DNA from 3 places in the Streptomyces sp. SLBN-118 genome. Region 2 is predicted to be linked to each of the others. Evidence: riboswitches for the same ligand, from Rfam matches in the RefSeq annotation. Region 2 holds a riboswitch; each other region holds the start of a gene.
The links. A riboswitch is a leader RNA that binds a small molecule or an ion and turns the genes downstream of it on or off. The one in region 2 is predicted to bind cyclic di-AMP.
Positions count from the first base shown of each region.

Region 1: linked by a shared signal. The riboswitch ahead of FBY35_RS13970 (C40 family peptidase) and the one ahead of FBY35_RS35485 (M23 family metallopeptidase) in region 2 are both predicted to bind cyclic di-AMP.
Region 3: linked by a shared signal. The riboswitch ahead of tgmA (putative ATP-grasp-modified RiPP) and the one ahead of FBY35_RS35485 (M23 family metallopeptidase) in region 2 are both predicted to bind cyclic di-AMP.

Region 1 covers NZ_VFNP01000001.1:3,110,926-3,113,182, reverse strand. The annotation lists gene FBY35_RS13970 (C40 family peptidase) at 1-1,021, opposite strand, end outside; cyclic di-AMP (ydaO/yuaA leader) riboswitch at 1,024-1,187, opposite strand; gene pcrA (DNA helicase PcrA) at 1,438-2,257, shown strand, end outside.
Region 2 covers NZ_VFNP01000002.1:3,714,792-3,717,048, forward strand. The annotation lists gene FBY35_RS35485 (M23 family metallopeptidase) at 64-1,113, opposite strand; cyclic di-AMP (ydaO/yuaA leader) riboswitch at 1,125-1,281, opposite strand; gene FBY35_RS35490 (PP2C family protein-serine/threonine phosphatase) at 1,539-2,257, opposite strand, start outside.
Region 3 covers NZ_VFNP01000002.1:2,305,487-2,307,743, reverse strand. The annotation lists gene FBY35_RS36230 (hypothetical protein) at 79-234, opposite strand; cyclic di-AMP (ydaO/yuaA leader) riboswitch at 612-768, shown strand; gene tgmA (putative ATP-grasp-modified RiPP) at 1,218-1,409, shown strand; gene FBY35_RS29015 (leucyl/phenylalanyl-tRNA--protein transferase) at 1,757-2,257, opposite strand, start outside.

The DNA.
Region 1 (2,257 bases), on a different contig from region 2:
GATCCTTCGTCGCGACCCGCGTGCCCACGTTCACCTGGTCCCAGGTGGTGCGCGGCAGGTCCACGCCCGCCGCCTTCCAGGCGGCCTGGGTGAGCCCCGAGCAGTCGTACGAACTGGGCCCGGACGCTCCCCAGACGTACGGCTTGCCGATCTGGGCGCGGGCGAAGGCGAGGACCTTGTCGGCCTTGGCCGCGTAGCTGTCGGCGGTGCCGGTGCCGGTGCCGGTTCCTGTGCTCGTGCCGGTGCTGGTGTCCTGGCGCTGGGCGGCCTCCTGCTGCTGTCGCGCCGCCTCCTCCGCCTTGGCGCGGGCCTCCGCCTCCGCCTCGGCCTTGGCCTTGGCTTCGGCCTTGAGGCGGGCCTCCTCCTGCTTCTGGCGCTCGATCGCGGCGAGCCGGGCCTTCTCCTCCGCGGTCAGCTTCGACAGCAGCGCCCGTGCCTCGGCGAGCTTCGACTGGACCTCCTGCTTGCTGGTGCGCAGGGCCTTCTGCGAGAGCGTGAGCGACTCGAGCTTCTCGGTCGCCGTGGCGCGCTGCTTGGCGGCTGCGGCGCGCTGGTTCTCGTAGTCGTCGATCACGGTGCGCTGACGGTCGGTCATCCGGTCCATCAGCTGTGTCTGGTCGAAGTACGCCTGCGGGCTGTCCGCGAAAAGCAGCGCGGCGGTCGGGGCGACGGCTCCCGTGCGGTATTGCGCGGCCGCGTAGTTGCCCAGCGCTCTGCGCGACTCGTTCAGCTTGTCGGTGCGCGTGGCGGCCTCGTCGAGCAGCTCGTCGACCTCGCGCCGCTTCTCGTCGGTCGATTCCTTGGCCTTGTTGTACTTCTCGGTCGCGGTGCCGGCCTGCCGGTACAGGTCGTCGACCTTCTTCTGCACCTCTTCGATGGAGGGCTTCGGCTCGGTCGGCACGGCGTTGGCGCTCTGCGTCGACAGCAGCGTGACGCCGGCGATGGCCGCCGTCGTCAGCCCGACGGCGGGTGAGGTCGTGGTACGGCTGCGTTCTTTGCGATGCGACGCCAAGGCCGGCATCTCCTTCTTCCGTGGACCGCCTACCGGGTTAGCTGTCGGGTTCGGGCGGAACGGAAGGTCGCCCTACGGACCGGATGGGGCTCGGTCCGATTCACCCCGGTTGTGCATGATGGGTCCCCGGCTTCGAACTTCCTTACGGAAAGCCCGAATTCGGCGCAGGCTGCCCGATGTGGCGCGGATCGCCAGGGGGATACGGGCCGCCTGGTCGAGCACCGTAGCCAACTCGTGTGGTCGCTGTGAAGGTTGATGTTCGATATGCCCGATACATTTTCGTGACCTTGCCGATCGGCGGACCCGGACGCTCCGGAAGTTGACCCGGCGACATGGCTCGATCACGCAGAGTCGCGGGAGTTACGGAGGGTGGTGACCCGATGCGGCGGCAAGCTGTCAGTGCGGCGGCCTAGACTCGTAGAGCGATGAGCAGCCTCTTTGACGACAGCTTCCTGGCGGACCTCCAGCCCAGCTCGGAGCACCCTCCGCCGCCGCCCGAGGACCCGGCCCCGGAGGAGATGCCCGACGATCTCTTCCAGGGTGCCTACGACGTGCCCCCGGCCCGGGATCCGTACCACCGCGACGGCGCCCCGCGCACCGTTGTGGATCCCGCCGCGCTCCTCGAAGGGCTCAACGAACAGCAGCGCGCCGCCGTCGTGCACACCGGCTCGCCGCTGCTCATCGTCGCCGGAGCCGGATCCGGCAAGACCCGCGTGCTGACCCACCGGATCGCGTATCTGCTGGGGAGCCGCAGCGTCCACCCCGGCCAGATACTGGCGATCACCTTCACCAACAAGGCCGCCGGTGAGATGAAGGAGCGCGTCGGGCAGCTCGTCGGGCCGCGCGCCAACGCCATGTGGGTGTCCACCTTCCACAGCGCGTGCGTCCGCATCCTGCGCCGGGAGTCCAAGAGGCTCGGCTTCACCTCGTCGTTCTCGATCTACGACGCGGCGGACTCGAAGCGGCTGATGGCGCTGGTCTGCCGGGACCTCGATCTCGATCCCAAGAAGTTCCCGCCGAAGTCCTTCAGCGCCAAGATCTCGAACCTGAAGAACGAGCTGATCGACGAGGAGACCTTCGCCGACCAGGCCGCCGACGGTTTCGAGAAGACGCTCGCCGAGGCGTACCGCATGTACCAGGGCAGGCTGCGCGAGGCCAATGCGCTGGACTTCGACGACATCATCATGACGACGGTGCATCTGCTCCAGGCGTTTCCGGACGTCGCCGAGCACTACCGGCGCCGCT
Region 2 (2,257 bases):
GGGCAGACAGACCGGCAGTCCTGGCGTCGGGGGGTGAGCGCCAGGACTGCCGGTGATCAAAAGTCAGGGCGTGAGGCCCTTGCTCTGCAGCCAGGCCATCGGGTCGATCCCGGTTCCGTCGGCCGTGTGGACCTCGAGGTGCAGATGCGGGCCCGTCACATTGCCCGTCGCGCCGACGCGGCCGATCGTCTCGCCCGTCGTCACCCTCTGGCCGGCGCTCACCGACATCGAGGACTGGTGGCAGTACCAGACCTCCGTGCCGTCGTCGAGCTCCAGCACCGTGCGGTAGCCGTATGACCCGGACCAGGCCGCCGACTTGACGGTGCCGCTGTGCACGGCCTTGAGGGGCGTGCCCGTCGGGGCCGCGAAGTCCAGGCCGGTGTGGTAGCCCGAGGACCACATCGAACCGGCCTCACCGAAAGTTGAGGTGAGGGTGTACGAGGAGGTGGGCAGCGCGTAGCTGGCAGCGAGCTTGGCGAGGCGCTCGGCCTCCGCCTTCTCCGCCGCGGCCTTCTCGGCTGCAAGTTTCTCCGCCTCGGCCTTGGCCTCCGCCGCGGTCTGCTGCGCCTTCGCCTCCGCCGCGGCCTTCTCCGCCGCGGCCTTCTCCGCGGCCGCCTTGGCCTCGGCGTCCGCCTCGGACCGCTGCTGATCGGCCTGCTGGAGGATGCGGGCACGCAGCGCGTCACCGGCGGAGCCCTGCGCCTCGAGCCGGGAGCCGGTGCCGCTGTCAGCGGCGAGGGTCGCCGAGGTGAGCGGAGCGGTGTTCCCGGCGTCGGCGTCCGAGGAGTCGTCGGACATGAACGAGCCCACGCCCGGAAGGGACTTGGCGTCGGGCAGGTTGTCCGCGATCGAGTCGGGGAGCGAAATGGAGACCGGCGGCTTGCTCTGCGCGGTGGCCATGCCGCCCGCGCCGACCGCGGCGATCACACCGACACCGAGCACAGTGGAGCTGCGGGCAAGTCCGCCGCGCTGCTTCATGACACGGTGCCGGCCGCGCACCGGACGGACGGAGTCCTCGGTGGGGTTCCATTCCTCCCATGCCCGCTCTGGCCCCTCGTCGCCGAAGAAGTCAGTTTCGAAGGGTGCTGTCGGGGCAGGTTTGTTGGACGCCACGGAGGCGTACTCCTTTCCTTCCTTACCGCCTACCGGGTTAGCTGACGGGTTCGGAGCAGGAAGGTCTCCTACGGGTGCCTCCGCCGCGGAAGTAAGCGGCAAAAGGTGCCCGATTCACCCCAATTGATGGTTCCCCGGTTCCCTCGCGGGATTCGGCGCGTGCGCACGGTGCCGCCTCTTGCGACGACTGGGACGACCGCGCTGCGTTATCGAACGTTAATAGACGACGGGGTCCGATTCCAAGCCGTTCCGGCTGATCATTAACAATGCCTGCCGGGACCAATCGGGACACAAGCGCCCGGAGTCGGGCGAGTTGATCACCCCTCATGCACCACCTGCCACCCCCCGGTACCTGACGGTGCATCACTTGTTAAGCGGAGGGGCGCCTCTCGATTACGTACCGTGCCCATCAGTGATCCTGCCGATCACGGGCACGACCCTGCGGTGCTTCTGCTGCCCTCCAGGGGGCGGCCGACCGCAAGCAGCGCCATGTCGTCCGTCGTAGCGCTGCCCGTATGACGCCGTACGTCATCCACCAGTGCGTCCAGCAGGTCCTCGGGCCCGGCAAACAGCCGCCCCGCCAGCCGCCGGCCGGGGTCGTAGAAGACACCGTTCGCATCGCGCGCCTCGGACAGCCCGTCCGTGTAGAGAAGCAATGTGGCCCCGGGTGGCAGCCCGTGCGTGTCCGCGCGGTCCGGCCAGATCCCGAGGCCCATCCCGAGCGGCAGCGCGGCCTGGGTCGGCTCCAGGATGCCCACGCCGCCGTCCGCGTACAGCAGGAGCGGCTCCGGATGGCCCCGGTTCACGACCCGTACGACCCCGTCGCCGCGCGGGATCTCGGCCAGTACGGCGGTGGTGAACCCCTCGGCCGCGTCCAGGTTGTGCCGCACGCCCTCACGCATCAGCGCCCGCTCCAGGCGCGCGGCGACCCCTTCGAGTGAGCGCTCCTGCTCGGCGGCCTCCCGGAACGCCCCGATGACCACGGCCACCGTCTCGACCGCCTGCATCCCCTTGCCGCGTACGTCCCCGACGACCAGCCGCACCCCGAAGGGCGTGTCCTGTACGGCGAAGAGGTCACCGCCGATGAACGCGTCCTCCTGCGCCGCCTCGTACCGCGCGGCGACACGCAGTTCCCCGATCCGGT
Region 3 (2,257 bases), 1.4 Mb from region 2:
CGCTCTGCACGCCCCCGACGAGGAGCCGACCCCGTGACCCGCCACCGCCATAGCCTCGAAGCGGGCCATGTGGCCGCTCTACGCCGCCGGCTTCACCCCGCCCTCGGCGCCCACGGTATCGGCGCCAACCTCGGCGGGTTCAGCGAGGACGCCGTCACCTCGCTCCTCGTCGCCGGTATTGGCTCTCTCCACCCTCACCCACGGCTGTGCCGCCCTCGCCGTACTTCTCGCCATCGGCCCGCTCCTCGCCCTGAAGGCACCACGCGGCCCCCGTCGGGCGGCCCGGTAATCAAGGCCGCAGCGCCCGTTTGCCTCGTGCTCGGGGGAGTGCCCGCACTCCGTCCGGAGCCGGCAAGGCAAGCGCTGTCGACGCGGGTCGGCACCGTCTTAGCAGCCTGGATTACTGACACGCAAACGCCTGCACGCATCACTCCTTACCGGGGGTACCGGGTGTACCTATCACGAACTCACTTGTAGGAAAAGCCAGTTGATGCAAGTCCGGTTGTGGAGACCTTGTGCTCGAACGCAAGGTCCCCCTAACGTGCTCGGCGTTCGGAGAAGTCGAACACCGCGTGGCCGGACCGCCTAATCCTGCCCCCGGCGCGCGGCAGCACATCACCACACCGCCTGGCAGGAGCGGGGGACCCACTTGCGCCGTACGGGACAACACGTACCCGGGCGGCTTGGGGTGAAGCCGTGAGAACCACGGCCGGGCAACTCCAGCCCGAACCCGACAGCTCACCTCGTAGGCGTTCGGAGTACGGAGCCACCTTGACATCTGCAGTCGGACGACAACGCGTCCCACATCACCAGGCCGCCACCCGGCAGCTCGTCAGCCGCGCCTGTGCCGTCGGCCGAGGCGAAACATTCGGCTAGAGGTCCTGATCAAGCACGCCGTCGGCGAGTACACGCAGTACGGGCTGCTGTCCCGTATCGATGTGCCGTCCGGCGTCACCATCGCGCGGAGACCTGACACGTCGCCCTGGTCGACGCTTCGCCCAGGCGCAGCGCGATGCGACCTCAGCCGTGGACCCCGGTCACCCGTCATCCGTACGAGCGCGACAGCCGGTGCCCGTTCGGCGGGCCCGGAAATCGGCGGCTGTCGTTGCGGTCCGGAAGGACGTTGTCGGTGGCTGCGCGCAACCACCGCCCCAACACCCCTGCCCGATGAGGAAGTTCGGAGCCTGCCGCCCCACCGGCACGTATGAGGAGACATCATGAGACCGTTCGCACTGAACTATGCCCGTCCCGCCGTGCCTGCCCCGGACGTGGTCCCTTACGCCTATGACCCCACGCTCCAGTTGAACGTCCTGTCCGACGGGCGCCCGGCCGTCAACGACCACGACCTGCTGCTGGCGTGCGGTACCACCACGTCCACCGCCGGTTCCCAGACGCACTTCGACGACTGACGGTCCGCCAACCCGCACGCCGCTCCGTCTGTGAACCTGCCCGACAGCCTTCTGCACGGCGACGGCTACCGCGGATCATGTGCCGGAGCACGTCCGGGCTGCGAACCGGCGGATCAGGTCGGCGCGCGAGGTGATACCGACTGCACGTGGACGTCGGCCAAACGGCCCGCACGGTCGCGCTGTTCGTACATCTGGCGGCACTGGTCATCGGACTGGGCTCGGTGCTCACCATCGACTATTACGGGACGCTGTGCTGCTGGGCGGGCGGAGCCTGCGACCGGCACTGGAGTTCGCCGGTCCGCTGCATGTGCCCGAGTTCGAGGCTGTGCCATCGAGCGTGGCTCGTGTCAGCGCGACGGGGCGACCCCAGCACCGTGTCCGGCCGCCGGCTCGGCGAGGCGGCGGGCGGGCAAGGTGGCGGTGGGCATCGGGAGGCCGTCGCGCCCGGTGCCGCGGAGATGTCGCACATACTCCTTCCGCGGTACGAGAAGGGCGCCCAGGCCGCGGACGTGCGGGCTGTCCCGCTGCGCGTCGAGCAGCTCACCGCCGGCCTCGGCGAAGCGCGCCGCGAGGTCGGACACCGCGACCTTCGAGGCACCTGGACGATGGAAGAACATCGAGTCCATGCTGACGACCGATCCGACCTGGAGGCCGAAGACACCGCCGACCAGATCGTCGCCCTCCCACACCTCGACGCTGTGAGCATGCCCCAGCTCGTGGAGGCTGATCAGGCTCGCGATCAGCTCTTCGGTGAGCCACAGGGGGTCGCGGTCGGTGCTGCATTCGCGGACGACCTGCTCGAACCTCTGGTTCATGCTGGTCGACCACGGCAGCTTGTTGCGCAGCTG